DNA from 3 places in the Faecalimonas umbilicata genome. Region 1 is predicted to be linked to each of the others. Evidence: predicted binding sites of a transcription regulator. Region 1 holds the regulator's gene; each other region holds the start of a gene.
The links. The regulator HrcA, encoded in region 1, represses chaperone genes, less so after heat shock. The targets are predictions, from matches to a motif close to TGTTAGCACTCNNNNNNNNNGAGTGCTAACA.
Positions count from the first base shown of each region.

Region 2: a site for HrcA is predicted at 3,366-3,396, ahead of groES (co-chaperone GroES). Genes of this name have one in related genera too.
Region 3: a site for HrcA is predicted at 2,874-2,904, ahead of ACGG81_RS05600 (Hsp20/alpha crystallin family protein). Genes of this name have one in related genera too.

Region 1 covers NZ_AP031411.1:1,314,274-1,320,125, reverse strand. The annotation lists gene dnaJ (molecular chaperone DnaJ) at 1-125, opposite strand, end outside; gene dnaK (molecular chaperone DnaK) at 238-2,106, opposite strand; gene grpE (nucleotide exchange factor GrpE) at 2,197-2,862, opposite strand; gene hrcA (heat-inducible transcriptional repressor HrcA) at 2,892-3,935, opposite strand; gene hemW (radical SAM family heme chaperone HemW) at 4,197-5,411, opposite strand; gene ACGG81_RS06285 (hypothetical protein) at 5,601-5,783, opposite strand.
Region 2 covers NZ_AP031411.1:1,030,747-1,036,598, forward strand. The annotation lists gene topA (type I DNA topoisomerase) at 1-2,020, shown strand, start outside; gene codY (GTP-sensing pleiotropic transcriptional regulator CodY) at 2,162-2,950, shown strand; gene ACGG81_RS04890 (hypothetical protein) at 3,018-3,323, shown strand; gene groES (co-chaperone GroES) at 3,499-3,783, shown strand; gene groL (chaperonin GroEL) at 3,869-5,491, shown strand; gene ACGG81_RS04905 (DUF6106 family protein) at 5,608-5,852, shown strand, end outside.
Region 3 covers NZ_AP031411.1:1,174,612-1,180,463, reverse strand. The annotation lists partial or broken gene ACGG81_RS05610 (PLP-dependent cysteine synthase family protein) at 1-682, opposite strand, end outside; gene ACGG81_RS05605 (O-acetylhomoserine aminocarboxypropyltransferase/cysteine synthase family protein) at 702-1,985, opposite strand; gene ACGG81_RS05600 (Hsp20/alpha crystallin family protein) at 2,289-2,765, opposite strand; gene asnB (asparagine synthase B) at 2,971-4,551, opposite strand; partial or broken gene ACGG81_RS05590 (ammonium transporter) at 4,932-5,852, opposite strand, start outside.

The sequences.
Region 1 (5,852 bases):
TCTCCCGGGTTCATATCCGGATGATATTTTTTTGCAAGTGCACGGTAAGCTTTCTTTAATGCCGCATCATCTGCATTTTTATCTACTCCGAGCACCTCATAATAATCTCTTTTTGTTTCAGCCATTGTTCTTCTACCTTTCATTTCATAAGGAAATTCTGCGAAACCTGATTTCCCACTGTCTGTGAGTCTTCAGATCCCGCAGAATCCGTGCAGGTAATGCACTTATCTGGTCTTATTATACTTCTTTGTAGTCTCCGTCTACCACATCGTCACCGTTAAATCCTTCTGGTGCCGGTCCTGCTTCCGGTGCTGGTCCTGCCTGCTGTGCTCCAGCTGCTGCGCCTGCCTGTTCGTACATCTTTGTAAATAACTGCTGTGCACTTGTCATTAATTTTTCTTTTCCTGCTTTGATCTCTTCTACCTGTGCATCTGTCATGCTCTCTGGTGTAGATTTTGCAAGAATGTCTTTTAATGCCTGGATGTCAGCTTCTACTGCTGCTTTTTCATTTGCATCAATCTTGTCTCCGACTTCTCCAAGTGCTTTCTCTGTCTGGAAGATCATCGCATCTGCATCATTTCTTGCATCGATTGCTTCTTTTCGTTTTTTATCCTGTGCTTCAAATTCAGCTGCTTCTTTTACTGCTCTGTCAATCTCGCTGTCTGACATGTTAGAACCTGCTGTAATTGTAATGTGCTGTTCTTTTCCTGTTCCTAAATCTTTTGCAGAAACATTTACGATACCATTTGCATCGATATCAAATGTAACTTCGATCTGTGGGATTCCACGTGGAGCTGGTGCGATTCCGTCAAGTCTGAACTGTCCGAGAGATTTATTATCTCTTGCGAACTGTCTTTCACCTTGAACAACGTTAATGTCTACTGCTGACTGGTTATCTGCTGCTGTAGAGAATACCTGGCTCTTCTTTGTAGGAATCGTTGTATTTCTCTCGATCAGTCTTGTAGCGATACCACCCATTGTCTCGATAGATAATGAAAGAGGAGTTACATCCAGTAATAAGATGTCGCCTGCACCTGCATCTCCTGCTAATTTACCACCCTGAACAGATGCTCCTAATGCAACACATTCGTCTGGGTTTAATGATTTGGATGGCTCATGTCCTGTCAATTTCTGTACTTTTTCCTGTACCGCCGGGATACGTGTAGATCCACCTACTAATAATACTTTTCCAAGTTCAGAAGCTGAGATTCCCGCATCAGATAACGCTCTTGTTACAGGCTCTGCTGTTCTTTCTACAAGGTCATGTGTCAATTCATCAAATTTTGCTCTTGTAAGGTTCATATCAAAGTGTTTTGGACCTTCTGCATTTGCTGTGATGAATGGCAGGTTGATGTTTGTTGTTGTTGCGGAAGAAAGTTCTTTTTTCGCTTTCTCTGCTGCTTCTTTTAATCTCTGAAGTGCCATCTTATCTGTAGATAAGTCGATTCCTTCTGCACGTTTGAATTCTGCTAACATGTAATCTGTGATCTTCTGGTCAAAGTCATCTCCACCAAGTTTATTGTCACCTGCTGTTGATAATACTTCGATAACTCCGTCACCGATCTCGATGATAGATACGTCGAAAGTACCTCCACCTAAGTCGTATACCATGATCTTCTGTTCTTTTTCATTGTCAAGTCCGTAAGCAAGTGCTGCTGCTGTTGGCTCATTGATGATACGTTTTACATCAAGACCAGCAATCTTACCAGCATCTTTTGTTGCCTGACGCTGAGCATCGTTAAAGTAAGCCGGAACTGTGATAACAGCCTCTGTTACTTTCTCTCCAAGATATCCTTCTGCATCTGCTTTCAGTTTCTGAAGTACCATTGCAGAAATCTCCTGTGGAGAATATTTCTTATCATCGATCGTTACTCTGTAATCAGTACCCATGTGTCTCTTAATAGAAGAGATTGTCTTATCAGCATTTGTCACTGCCTGACGTTTTGCAGGTTCTCCAACGAGACGTTCTCCTGTCTTTGTAAAAGCAACAACCGATGGTGTTGTTCTTGCTCCTTCTGTATTTGCGATGACTGTCGGCTGTCCACCTTCCATAACAGCTACACAGCTATTTGTTGTTCCTAAGTCAATTCCAATGATTTTTCCCATGATGAAATCCTCCTATATTTTATACTAAGTTTACTTACTCTATCTATTGTTGATAAAATTCAAAATGCTTTATGCATCTTAAATGAATTTTTAATTTGCTACTTTTACCATACTATGTCTTACTACCGTATCTCTGTATGTGTAACCTTTCTGGAACTCTTCTACAACGATATTCTCCCCGACTTCCTCATCTTCTACATGCATCACTGCATTGTGGAAATCCGGATCAAATTCATTTCCAACTGCCTCAATCGCTTTCACTCCGACAGAATCCAGTGTCGTCATAATCTGTTTGTAGATCATCTCCATACCGGAAACGAAGGAATCTTCTTTCTGCTCTTCTGTAACAGCTCCGAGTCCTCTCTCAAAATTGTCTACAACCGGAAGAATCTTCTCGATAATATCTTTTGCCCCGATCTCGTACATCGCTGATTTTTCTTTCTCCGTACGCTTGCGGAAGTTATCAAACTCTGCCATCTGACGTGTGAGCTTATCTTTTAATTCCTCGATCTGCTCATCTTTTTTATCTTTTTTCGGCTTTCTTTTAAACAGCCCTTTTGCTCCTTTCTCGGAACCTTCTTCTGCTGTCTCTTCCAAAGCTTCCTCTTCGGATGCTTCGCTGTCAGCTTCTTCCTCAACGGTTTCCTCTGCAACCGCTTCTGTATCTTCTCCCGCTGCTTCCTGAGCGGCGTCCTGTTCCTCTGCCGCTTTCTTTGCTTCCTCTACGGCTTCTTTTACCATTTCTTCCTGTGTCATCTTCTTATCCAATGGTCGTACCACCTTTCTTATGATTTTTTATGAAATATCGCATCCAGTTCTACCATCAACGTCTTTAATGTCTTCATGACATTCTCATAATCCATCCGCTTCGGACCAATGATTCCAACTGTCCCCTGCATGCCCTGCCCAAGCTCGTAAGTCGCTGTCACAACACTGCAATCCTTCATCGTCTGTACCGGTGTCTCACTTCCGATATAAACTTGAATTCCTTTGTTCTCATCGCTTGCCAGCGTCTGTGTCACAAGTTCTGCCAACTGCTGCTTTTCTTCAAAAGCACTGATGATCTCCTGTGCACTCTGCTTGTCGCTCAGCTCCGGATATTTGAAAATGTTTGTCGCTCCGCTTGTGTAAATCTCAAGGTCATTATCAAGCTGAATCGTATTTGCCACTGCATCAAGCACATCACTGATCACACCGCTGTGAATTCCTGCCTGTTCCTTCAGTCTGGCGATCATGCCAAGATTGATATCTTCGACCGCAATTCCATTCAGATTGGTATTCAACAGCATATTCAACTTCAGCATTGTCTCATTGTCAAGCGGCTCTGCAACCGCCACAATCTTATTCTTAATAATGTTGCCTTCCATGACGATCACCGCGATGATCTGATTGGCATCCACCTGCGAAAGCTGGATGAACTTTAACTTATTCCTATTATAAGTAGGAGCAGAAACCATCGTCGCATAATTTGTACTATTTGCCAGCACTCTCGCAGCCTGCTGCAAAAGCTGTTCCATCTTATCGGCCTTCTGAAGCATCTTCTCCTGCATCTCAGTGATCTCATGCTCCTTATCCTCCATCAGCATATCTACATAAAGCCGATATCCTTTGTCTGAAGGAATTCTTCCCGCCGATGTATGAGGCTGTATGATATATCCCAGATCTTCCAAATCCGCCATCTCATTGCGGATCGTCGCAGAACTTAGATTCAAATCTGTATATTTGGAAATCGTTCTGGATCCTACCGGTTCCCCGGTCTCTAAGTAGGTCTTAATGATCGTCTGCAAAATCTTAAGTTTCCGATCATCCAATCCATGATCTGCTTTCATCTCACACCTCCTCGTTTTTCTTTATTAGCACTCCATTCTTACGAGTGCTAACACCTTACGATTATTAAGATAGCACTATGCTTTTCGTTTGTCAACCTAGTTTACATATTTTTTATATTTTTTGTAAAAAACTATTTTCTATCGAGATTATGTACATTTTTAGAAACTTTCAATCCAAAAAAGCAATCAAAAAATTTCCGGAACCTTTCTATCATTCTGAAAATTTTTCAATTGCCTTTCTATCTGAAACATTTTTATAGGTTATAACAAGAACTGTGCAAGTACATAGTTGCTCAGATCATTTCCTCTCTTTGTCAGGCAGATTCGCTCCTCCTCTTCGCGAAGCAATCCTTCTTCTTTGAGTTTTTCCAATACCTCTCCATATACTTCCTGTATTTCTCTGTGATACCGTTCTCTAAATTTCTGCTTGTTTACCCCCTCTTTCATCCGAAGGCCAAGGAACATTGTCTCCTCCACCTGTGCATTCCAATCTAGCGTCTCTTTTTCCTCCTCGATCTGATCCAACCTTCCATTTGCCCGGATATAAAGATCCGTATCTGAAATATGCTGATACCGCTCGTTTTCAATCAAAGATGCCGCCCCAGTGCCGATCCCAAGGTACTCCACCCTCTGCCAGTATCCTTTGTTATGCCTGCACGCATATCCCGGCTTCGCATAGTTAGAAACTTCATATTGTAGATATCCTGCCGCTTCCAGCTTCTCTGCGGTCAATTCATACATGCGGCGTTCTGCTTCCTCATCCGGAAGCTTTGGGAAGTTCTTGCCTGTATCCATCTGTTTCCCGTCATCAGCCAAACATTTCTCACACTGACTATCCTGCTCTTCTTTTGCGTTCTCCCCATAAATCTCGTAAAATAGCGTCCCTTCCTCAATGATCAGACTATACGCAGAAATATGTTCCGGATTCATTCGGATCACGGTATCCAATGTGTGCTCCCAGGATTCCACTGTCTGCCCTGGGATTGCCGAGATCAGATCTATATTAATATTCTGAAATCCCGCCTTCCTTGCCAGATCATAACTCTCTTCAAACTGCCGCATCGTATGTACACGCCCAAGCAGCTTCAGTTCCTTATCATCGACCGACTGCAGTCCAAAACTGATCCGGTTGATCCCACATGCCCTGTATGCCTGCAAATTTTCTTTTGTGACCGTACCCGGATTCGCTTCCATCGTAATTTCCGCATCTGCTTGGATCTCAAACACATCCCGGAGCGCATCAAAAATTTCTTTCATCCGACCTCCCGACAAAATCGATGGTGTTCCTCCTCCAAAAAAAATCGTTGTAACTCGATAATTCTCTGCCAACTTTTGATACTGCCTGATTTCTGCCACAAGCGCTGTTACATAGCGATCTATCGTCTCCCTCGGAGCCGGACCGGACAAAAAATCACAATATGCACATTTTTTCATACAAAACGGAATATGAATATATAATTCCAATTCTCTCTTCATGCTCAGTCTCTCTTTCTTTTCTCTATTTCTTATCCGCCTGCACATCTTGTACACGCAAAATTTATTGTTCTAAATATCAGTACAAAGGGAAAATAGATTTCTGCTATCCAAATATAAGGCAATCGTTTTACCTACAAGGCAGAAAAAGACAATACTATCCGTCTTCATCGATGGATGCTTCTCTCGTGGTTAGTTCATGCTTCCTATTTTAACGCTTCTTAATACCACTACTCTGTTTTCTTCTTCTCTCTTCCAGTCATCTTCTTGTACTCTGTTTTTAGGTGCTTCTCTCCTATATGTCTGGTGTTTTCTAAGATGTTCCCGAACAGATAACTCTGCCCTGGACAATATTATAGCGATTTTCATTTCCATTTGTAAATATCTGAATAAATTTCTTTTACTTTTTGCAGGAAAACTGTATAGGCTCTTTCCTTTTTGCCT
Region 2 (5,852 bases), 280 kb from region 1:
AAAATTTCTGGGAAGTAATTATGTTGTGACAGCATCCCAGGGACATGTGAGAGATCTGCCAAAGAGCCAGCTTGGAATTGATGTAGAAAATGATTTTGAGCCTAAATACATTACAATCCGCGGGAAAGGAGATATTCTTGCGAATCTTAGAAAAGAAGTGAAGAAGGCAGATAAAATTTATCTCGCAACTGACCCTGACCGTGAGGGAGAGGCAATTTCGTGGCATTTGTATGTAGCGCTGAAGCTGGAAGGAAAGAAAGTGTACCGTATCAGCTTCAATGAGATCACGAAGAATGCGGTGAAGGCGTCTATCAAAGATGCGCGGGAGATCAATATGAACCTGGTTGATGCACAGCAGGCAAGGCGTGCGTTAGACCGGATGGTAGGGTACAAGATCAGTCCGCTGCTTTGGGCGAAAGTAAAGAGGGGATTAAGTGCAGGGAGAGTACAGTCTGTGGCGCTTCGCATTATTGCTGATCGTGAAGAAGAAATTGATGCATTTATTCCGGAAGAATACTGGACACTTGATGCAACGATCCATGTTGAAGGTGAGAAAAAGCCGCTTGTGGCAAGTTTCTACGGGAAAGATAAGAAAAAAATGACCATTCATTCGAAAGAAGAGATGGATCAGATTGTCCGTGAAATTGAGCACGAAAAATTCTTTGTAGATGAAGTGAAAGTAAGTGAGCGTCTGAAGAAAGCGCCACTTCCGTTTACGACAAGTACACTGCAGCAGGAAGCGTCAAAGGTACTGAACTTTGCTACGCAGAAGACGATGCGGATTGCGCAGCAATTGTACGAGGGAGTTGATATCAAAGGCAGTGGTACGATTGGTATTATCACATACCTCCGTACGGATTCCACAAGGATTTCGGATGAGGCAGATGCAGCGGCAAGAGAATATATCCGAGAAGTTTATGGAGAAAATTTTGTGGCAGAGGGAGAAAAGAAGAAAGCTTCTGAGAAAAAGATTCAGGATGCCCACGAGGCGATTCGACCGACAGATCTTAGCAGGACACCGGCTTCTGTGAAAGAATCTCTGACAAGAGATCAGTTTCGGTTGTATCAGTTGATCTGGAAGCGGTTTGCAGCAAGCAGGATGCAGCCGGCGAAATTTGAATCTACTTCTGTAAAAATTGGCGCGGGAGCATATCAATTTTCAGTATCAACTTCAAAAGTTGTGTTTGAAGGATTCCGCATCGCTTATGTGGAGTCAGACGAAGAAAAGATGGCGAGCAATCTGCTTGTGAAAGGATTGGATCAAGATTCTGTTCTGACAAAAGAAGCGTTGGAAGAAAAACAGCATTTTACACAGCCGCCGGCACACTATACAGAAGCAGCACTGGTAAAGACACTGGAAGAACTGGGGATTGGACGGCCGAGTACGTATGCACCGACAATCTCTACAATCATCGCAAGACGATATGTTTCGAAAGAAAATAAGAACCTCTATCTGACCGAACTTGGAGAAGTTGTAAATAACATGATGAAACAATCATTCCCAAGTATTGTTGATGTGAACTTTACTGCCAATATGGAAGGGCTGCTTGATATGGTTGAGGAAGGAAAAGTGGAATGGAAGTCTGTGATCCGCAACTTCTATCCGGATCTTGATGAGGCTGTAAAAGTGGCAGAGAAAGAATTGGAAAGTGTTAAGATCGAGGATGAGGTGACTGACGTTATCTGTGAGGAATGCGGAAGAAATATGGTGATCAAGTATGGTCCACATGGAAGATTCCTTGCATGCCCGGGATTCCCGGAATGCAGAAATACAAAGCCTTATTTGGAAAAAATAGGTGTCCCATGTCCGCTCTGTGGAAAAGAAGTTGTGCTGCGCAAAACAAAAAAAGGTCGGAAGTATTATGGATGTGAGGACAATCCGGAATGCGAATTTATGTCATGGCAGAAGCCATCTAAGGAAAAATGTCCGGAATGTGGCGGATATATGATCGAAAAAGGAAATAAGATTGTCTGTGCAGATGAAAAATGTGGATATGTCAGAAATAATAAAAAGAATTAGAAAAAATCCGTTGAATTTTTTGAAAATGCGTGATAATATAGACGTGTGAAAAGAGTTTTGACGTTTTGTGGATATATTTGCTACAATAAACAAAAGCAGTAAAATAGACAGACGATGGACGTCGTGAACGGAGGCGAATAAATGAGCGTACAGTTATTAGACAAGACAAGAAAAATTAATAAACTTCTGCACAATAACAATTCAAGCAAAGTTGTATTCAATGACATTTGTGAAGTGTTGACAGAGATTCTTAATTCTAACGTATTTGTTGTGAGTAAAAAAGGAAAAGTGCTTGGAATCAGTAAATGCGAAGGAGTCGATGAAATACAGGAGCTGATTACAAATGAGGTCGGAGGACACATTGATGAGATGTTAAATGAGAGATTGTTAAGCATTCTTTCTACAAAGGAAAATGTGAATCTTCAGACACTTGGATTTTCACCAGAACATGTAAGAAATTATCAGGCGATCATCACGCCGATCAATATTGCAGATGAAAGACTGGGAACGTTGTTCATCTATAAGAGAGATTCTTTATACGAGATCGATGATATTATTCTGAGTGAGTATGGAACAACTGTTGTAGGATTAGAGATGCTTCGCGCGGTCAATGAAGAAAGTGCAGAAGAGGTCAGAAAAGAGCAGATTGTCAAGTCGGCGATCAGCACTCTTTCCTTCTCGGAGATGGAGGCGATCATCCATATCTTTGATGAACTGGAGGGAACAGAAGGAATTCTTGTGGCAAGTAAAATTGCGGACCGTGTAGGAATTACCCGTTCTGTGATCGTAAATGCACTTCGTAAGTTTGAGAGCGCAGGAGTGATCGAATCTCGTTCTTCCGGTATGAAAGGAACTTATATTCGTGTCATCAACGATTTTGTTTTCAAAGAACTGGAAAATTTGAAAAAAGATACAAAGCATAGAGAATAAGAAAAAAGGGTATCAGAGGCAGAACTGATACCCTTTCGCTGATTGTGACAGGAAAGGGGCAAAGATAATGTTTGAAAATTGCAGAGCGAAAATATCGATGGAAGAACTGATCGGAACAAAGGAAGAAAAAAGTGAGAACAGCTATGAAGGAATCATTTTGATGTATGATCCGAAGACAGAGTGCATATATTTGAATCTGGAGGAGACAGATCTTTCAAAAATTTCGCTGGATGTATCGTATCGCTGCACGGTTTTTTTGGGAGAAGAGGCAGAAGAATGCGTTGGAAGAGTGAGAGAGAGATTCCTTGGAAAAAGCGGAAATATTCTGATTCTTCAAATTGAAAATGGATTTTATAAAATAAATATAAACTGAGTTGACAAATGAAAAACATAGTGCTATTTTATTAGTAAAGCAAATTAGCACTCGAATAAAATGAGTGCTAATAAAGGCGGCGCAGACACCCCGTGCAGATAGACTGTGTGGGGCGGAAAGCTTTTGAGGCTTTCGCACAGACCTTGAAATTGCGGTAGTATAAGGAGGAATTTACATGAAATTAGTACCATTAGGTGACAGAGTCGTATTGAAACAATTAGTCGCAGAAGAAACAACAAAATCCGGAATCGTATTACCGGGACAGTCAAAGGAGAAACCACAGCAGGCGGAAGTTGTAGCGGTAGGACCTGGCGGAACAGTTGATGGGAAAGAAGTTACGATGAACGTGGCTGTCGGAAATCAGGTGATTTATTCAAAATACGCCGGTACAGAAGTTTCCTTAGAAGATGAGGAATACATTATTGTAAAACAGAGTGATATTCTTGCAATCATCGAATAGGAATAAAACAACAGAAAGAGAATAGAAAGGTGACATCAGGTCATCGAAGAAGATAGAGAGACAGAATTTAAGGAGGACATCAGTCATGGCAAAAGAAATTAAATATGGCGCAGAGGCCAGAAGTGCTTTGGAATCAGGTGTAAATCAATTAGCAAATACAGTACGTGTGACATTAGGACCGAAGGGAAGAAATGTAGTTCTGGATAAATCATTCGGTGCTCCGCTGATCACAAATGATGGTGTGACGATCGCAAAAGAGATTGAACTGGAAGATGCTTTTGAGAATATGGGAGCACAGCTGATCCGTGAAGTGGCAGCAAAGACAAACGATGTTGCCGGAGACGGAACAACGACAGCGACTGTATTGGCACAGGCCATGGTCAATGAAGGAATGAAGAACCTGGCAGCAGGTGCAAATCCAATCGTACTTCGCAAGGGTATGAAGAAAGCAACAGATGTTGCAGTGGAAGCAGTTGCAGGCATGAGCAGTAAAGTAGAAAGCAAAGAAAGAATCGCAAATGTAGCTGCAATCTCCGCAGGAGATATAGAAGTTGGAGAGATGGTTGCAGATGCAATGGAGAAAGTATCCAATGATGGTGTCATTACGATTGAAGAGTCTAAGACAATGAAAACAGAGTTGGACCTTGTAGAAGGTATGCAGTTTGATCGTGGATATATTTCTGCATATATGGCGACAGATATGGATAAGATGGAAGCAAATCTGGAAGATCCATATATTCTGATCACAGATAAAAAGATTGCGAACATTCAGGAATTACTTCCATTGTTAGAGCAGGTTGTGCAGGCAGGAGCAAAACTTCTGATCGTTGCAGAGGATATCGAAGGAGAAGCGCTGACAACATTGATCGTCAATAAATTGCGTGGTACATTCCAGGTAGTTGGAGTAAAGGCACCGGGTTATGGAGACAGAAGAAAAGCTATGTTAGAAGATATTGCGATTCTGACAGGCGGACAGGTGATCTCAGAAGAATTGGGATTAGATTTAAAAGAGACTACACTGGATATGCTGGGACGTGCAAAATCTGTAAAAGTTCAGAAAGAAAATACAGTGATCGTAGATGGACTTGGAGAGAAGGAAGCAATCAACGCACGTGTTGCACAGATTAAGGCACAGATTGAAGAGACAACATCTGAGTTCGATAAAGAAAAACTTCAGGAAAGACTCGCAAAACTTGCTGGTGGTGTTGCAGTAATCCGTGTAGGTGCAGCGACAGAAACTGAGATGAAAGAAGCAAAACTTCGTATGGAAGATGCGCTTTCAGCAGCAAGAGCAGCAGTGGAAGAAGGAATTGTAGCAGGTGGTGGATCTGCATATATCCATGCATCCAAAGAAGTTACTAAGCTTGCAGAAACATTAGAAGGAGACGAGAAGACAGGTGCAAATATTATCTTAAAAGCACTGGAAGCTCCGTTATTCCACATTGCGGCAAATGCAGGTTTGGAAGGTTCTGTTATCATCAATAAAGTAAGAGAACAGCAGCCGGGAATCGGATTTGATGCTTATAACGAAGAATATGTTGATATGGTAAAAGCAGGAATTTTGGATCCGGCAAAAGTGACAAGAAGTGCATTACAGAATGCGACAAGTGTTGCATCTACACTTCTTACAACAGAGTCTGTTGTGGCAAATATAAAAGAAGATGTTCCTCCTATGCCGGCGGGCGGACCAGGAATGGGTATGATGTAAATTTTGAAAGGACAGATGAGTACCGGAGAATAGGCCGGTACTCATCTTTTTTTCTTTACTGTTTTTTAGAATGTGATATAATAAAAATATATGTAAAAAATGGAGGTACAGCAAAGATGAGTGATTTTTACACAGAACAACTTGTCAAGAGAAAGGCATCAATGGGTACAATGGTGGCAAAAGCTGCATTGATCGCGCTTACAGTGGTATCGCTTTTATCGTTTTTTCTGTTTCCGCTGGGGATTCTTTTCTTTGGAATTATGATAGTGGCAGATATTTTTTTGCTCCGGCAGTTAGACCTGGAATTTGAATATTTATATGTCAACGGGGATCTTGATATCGATAAGATCATGGCGAAGCA
Region 3 (5,852 bases), 140 kb from region 1:
GGATTGCCGCCCATAAGGCTGCTCCGGAAGAAATGCCTGTAGAAAGCACTGCTGAAGATGCCGGCTCAACAGCCACAATCTTAATATCCGGATTTTGTGCTTTCAGATATTCACCAACACCTGTCACTGTACCTCCGGTACCTACGCCTGCTACAAAGATATCCACATTACCATCTGTATCCTCATATATTTCAGGGCCTGTACTCTCCCTATGGGCTTTGGGATTTGCAGGATTCACAAATTATCCAGGAACAAAACTATTCGGTATTTCATTGGCCAGCGCTTCTGCTTTCGCAATGGCTCCCTTGATGCCTTTCGCCCCTTCACTAAGCACAAGTTCCGCTCCGTATGCTTTCATAAGCTGACGTCGCTCTACAGACATGGTATCAGGCATTACAAGAATCATGCGATCCCCTCTGGCAGCTGCAACAGAAGCGAGACCAATACCTGTATTGCCGGAAGTTGGCTCAATAATTACTGTATCAGGCTTTAATCCGCCTGTACTCTCAGCGTCATCCAGTATTGCTTTTGCCACACGATCTTTTACCGAGCCAGCTGGATTAAAGTATTCCAGCTTGGCTAAAATTTTTGCCTGCAACTCATATTCTTTTTCAATACGAGTGAGTTCCAAAAGTGGTGTCTTTCCAATCAGCTGCTCTGCCGAAGTATATACTCTTGACATCTCAAACACTCTCCTTTACTTATTCTACCGCATCAAACCCATGCTGTAAATCATTGATAATATCTTCTATATGTTCTGTTCCAATAGAAAGCCGGATTGTATTTGGCTTAATTTCCTGCTCAGCCAGTTCCTCCGGCGAAAGCTGACTGTGTGTTGTAGTCGCAGGATGAATCACAAGACTTTTCACATCAGCTACATTTGCAAGTAATGAAAAAATCTGCAGATGATCTATAAACCTGTAAGCCTCTTCCACTCCCCCTTTAATATCAAATGTAAAAATAGATGCTCCACCATTCGGGAAATACTTCTGATAAAGCGGATAATCAGGATGGGAAGGAAGAGATGGATGGTTCACTCTTTCAACCTGTGGATGAGCGTTTAAAAATTTTACCACCTTCTTCGTATTTTCTGCATGACGCTCCAGACGCAGCGACAGTGTTTCGATTCCCTGCAATAAAAAAAACGCTGCAAAAGGAGAAATGGTTGCTCCTGTATCACGAAGCAGAATTGCACGGATATAAGTAACGAAGGCTGCTGGCCCTGCAGCTTTTACAAAAGCAACGCCATGATAACTTGGATTCGGTTCAGCGATGGCTGGATACTTACCTGAAGCAGTCCAATCAAATTTGCCTGAATCTATAATGACCCCACCAAGAGTAGTTCCATGACCTCCAAGAAATTTTGTAGCAGAATGTACCACAATATCAGCCCCATGTTCAATTGGACGAATAAAATACGGTGTACCAAAAGTATTATCTACCACAAGAGGTAAGCCATGTCTATGGGCAAGTGCAGCCAATGCGTCAATATTCGGAATATCACTGTTCGGATTGCCAAGCGTTTCTATGTAAATCGCTCTTGTATTTTCCTCAATAGCAGCTTCCACTTCATCAAGATCATGTATATTGACAAAGGAAGCTGTGATTCCGAACCCCGGAAGTGTATGTGCCAACAGGTTGTAACTGCCGCCATAAATCGTTTTCTGTGCAACAAAGTGTCCACCATTTTGTCCCAGAGCCTGCAAGGTATATGTAATTGCAGCTGCTCCTGAAGCAAGTGCCAAAGCAGCAACACCACCTTCTAAGGCAGCAACACGCTTTTCCAGAACATCCTGCGTAGAGTTCGTTAAGCGTCCATAAATATTTCCGGCATCTGTAAGTCCAAAACGTGCTGCCGCATGGGCACAATCGTGAAAAACATAAGAAGTGGTTGCATAAATAGGCACTGCACGTGCATCCGTAACAGGATCCGGAGCCTCCTGTCCTACATGAAGCTGAAGTGTTTCAAATCTGTATTTTGACATAATATAGTTCCTTTCGTTTATAAATTTCAATGATTTCAATTAACTTACTGCGGATTGTCACATTCGACCAAAACGAAAGTTTTCTCGTACAAGCTTTTCAAAATAAAATCCCATAACAAGCTCCTTATTGCCTACCGTTCAAGTAGGTTTTTGTTTTCTGTATTACATCCATTATTTACCTACCATGTCAATAGGTATTTCAAAATTCTTGTTCCATATCTCTGTTAATCGTTCCATATAAATAGCCCGAAGCCATAATGACTCCGGGCCAAATTCACATTACTATCATTTTATGAAAGGCATTTATCCTTCAATAGCAATATACTTTTTATCTTCTATCTGTGCTTTTTTCTCTTCCTGTTTTGGAATAGACAGTCTTAATACTCCACTTTCGTACTTCGCATGAATATCTTCCTGTCTGATATCCTCGCCCACATAGAACGATCTGCTCATACTGCCTACGTAACGTTCACGACGGACAAACCTTCCCGTCTTTTCTTCTTTTTCCTCTTTATCGAGACCTTTCGCTGCATTGATCATCAAATATCCATTCTTCAGTTCTAGTGAAAGTTCCTCTTTCTTAAATCCCGGAAGATCGATATCCACTTCATAATGATCATCCTGTTCTTTCACATCTGTTTTCATCATGTTTGCAGCATGACGACCATACAGTTTTTTCTGTGCTTTCTTCATTGCCCGATCATCAAATACCGGAAAATCAAAGAAATCATCAAAGAACTCGTCAAATAAATTTTCTCCAAAAATACTAGGTGTTAACATAATCATCGCTCCTTTTTCAAATTATATTTTGAAACTGGGGATGTTTAGGAAGAATCATGAACTCGTGGTTCTTTCTTTCTCCTGTTTCTAATTATGTTATAGCACCTTTGTTAGCACTCGTCAAGCGTGAGCGCTAACATATTATGTGAATTTTTTGTGTCTTTTCAATCAAGATTGAGTGCCTCGATTTTTCCATTACTTCATTTTATTTTCCGCTATCACCATAGTTAGATAGTACCCTTGCAGAAGGATCATTTACGTCGCATCCTTCCCACTCTTTGTTCGGCATCCAGAAATCTGCAACCATCTCAGCCTGACCCGGATAATACTTTTCAAAAATTTCTCTATATAATAAGGATTCTTTTGTAAATGGTCTGGCATGGGTATAGCTTTTACATCTTCTTTCAAATTCTGCATCTGTATATTGCTTTTGTGCATATTCCTTTAAATAATCAACCATGGAATGTCCAACAGCATCTGAAAATGCAGCTTTTTCTCTCCAAAGAATCTCATCCGGCAGATAACCACCCTGTTCAAACGCATGACGGAGCAGATATTTTCCTTTTCCATAAGTATTCAGCTTTAATTCCGGGTCTACTGCCATCACATATTTTACAAAATCCAGATCACCAAACGGAACTCTTGCTTCCAGCGAGTTTACGGAGATACAACGGTCCGCACGGAGAACATCATACATATGAAGTTCATGGATTCGTTTCTGTGATTCCTCTTGAAAGGCTCTCGCATCCGGTGCAAAGTCCGTATATTTATAACCAAACAATTCATCAGAAATCTCACCGGTCAAAAGGACACGGATATCGGTCTGTTCATGGATTGCCTTACACACCAGATACATACCCATGGATGCACGGATTGTGGTAATATCATAGGTTCCCAACAACTGAATGACTGTTTCCAGCGAAGAAAGCACTTCATCCGGTGTCATATAAACCTCTGTATGATCACTTCCAATATAATCTGCCACCTGTTTTGCATATTTTAAGTCAATGGCATCTTCACTCATACCAATCGCAAATGTCTTAATCCGTTCCTTACTTTTCTTTGCTGCAATCGCGCACACCAAAGAAGAATCCAGTCCGCCGGAAAGCAGGAAGCCTACCTTTGCATCAGCTACAAGACGTTTTTCCACGCCAGCCACAAGCTTATCATGAATACTCTTGCAGACTGTCTCCAGATCATCATGACAAACCGTATCTACTTTAGCAATGTCACAGTAGCAGATAAACTGACCGCCCTTATAATAATGTCCCGGTGGAAACGGCATGATCTTCTCCGCAAGTCCTACCAGATTTTTCGCTTCACTGGCAAATATAACAGCACCTTCTTTATCATATCCATAATACAATGGACGGATTCCAATCGGATCTCTTGCCGCGATAAATTCTCTTGCTTCCCCATCGTAGATGATGCAGGCAAACTCCGCATCAATCATGTCAAACATGTCTGTACCGTATTCCTGATATAACGGCAAAAGTATCTCGCAGTCCGATTCACTTTCAAATGTATATTTTACTGACAGTTCTTCTTTCAGCTTCTCAAATCCATAAATTTCTCCATTACAGACCACATAACTGTTCCCATACTGAAATGGCTGCATACCGGATGGAGTTAATCCCATGATTGATAATCTGTGGAATCCAAGAAGGCCATCACCTGTTTCAACCACACGTGTATCATCCGGACCTCTTGATATGGTCTTCTCAAATCCTTTCATAAAAACATCAAAGGCAGCACTGCGGCTGCAATAACCCATAATAGAACACATATAAATCTACCTCCGTAAATCTAGTAATTCAGCATTCTATAGGGCAAGTGCTGTGCTCGCGGTGCCACCTATCTTTTGTCTCATTTCCAAACCTTTTCATGGTTCTGCCATTAACGCTTGACGTAACGTCGCACCTACTAAGGAAATCCTGTTCGGATTGCAGCTTAAAAAGTGTTATTCATACAGGCTCTGCTGCGTGGCTCTCACTGTTCCACCTTCGCTGTAAGTGATCACCTGTACTACTTCTCTTTTCTCAAATGCCTTTACAATATTTAGTTTCTATCCATTCTGATTTTATTCTACGTCCTGAAGGGCATCAAATCCTTCTTCGCTGTTTCAATGACTTTACGAACCGGAACTGCACTGACTACGATATCCACCTATACTTTTGGAAGCAGATTTGCTTCGACCTGTACGCCTCGATAATCAGCACGAAGACCAATCGTATATTTGATCGCTAAAAATACAATCGCGATAATAACCGCAACATATGCTGCTACAGAAAGAACACCTGCCACCTGAACTCCAAGGAAGTGTAAGCCGCCTCCATAGAAAAGCCCTGCTTCTGTTGTTACACCTGTTGCAAATAATCCTGTAAGGATTGTTCCGGTTGCACCACATACACAATGAACAGATACAGCACCAACCGGACTTACTGCATCACAGCCTGCCGTAATACCAACGAGTCCTGCCAATGCTGCATTGTATGTCATGGAAACATCCGGCTTTTTATAACGAAGCCATGTGAAGATTAAAGTTGTACAGCAAACTACCGCAGCTGCCATATTTGTGTTGAAAAATACTCTTCCTGCTGTTTCCATCAAAGCATCGCTGTCCATACCTATAGTAGATGCACCATTGAAGCCAAACCAACAGAACCAGAGGATAAATATACCAAGTGCTGCAAAAGTAAGATTATGTCCGAGGATAGCTCGTGATTTTCCATCTTTACCATATTTTCCGATACGAGGTCCTAAAATTTTGGCTCCGATCAATGCACAGATACCGCCTACCATATGTACGGCTGTAGAACCTGCAAAATCATGAAAGCCCATCTGTGAAAGCCATCCTCCGCCCCAAATCCAGTGCCCTGAAATCGGGTAGATTAAAAGAGAAATCGCTGCTGAATAAATGCAGTATGCACTGAATTTTGTTCTCTCAGCCATTGCTCCGGACACGATTGTTGCAGATGTCGCACAAAAACAGTCTGGAAGATTGCAAATGCCCATAACGGAACCCCCGCCGGCAAAATGTGACTGTAATCTCCACGAATCAATGGATCAAAGGTTCCTATGATCGCA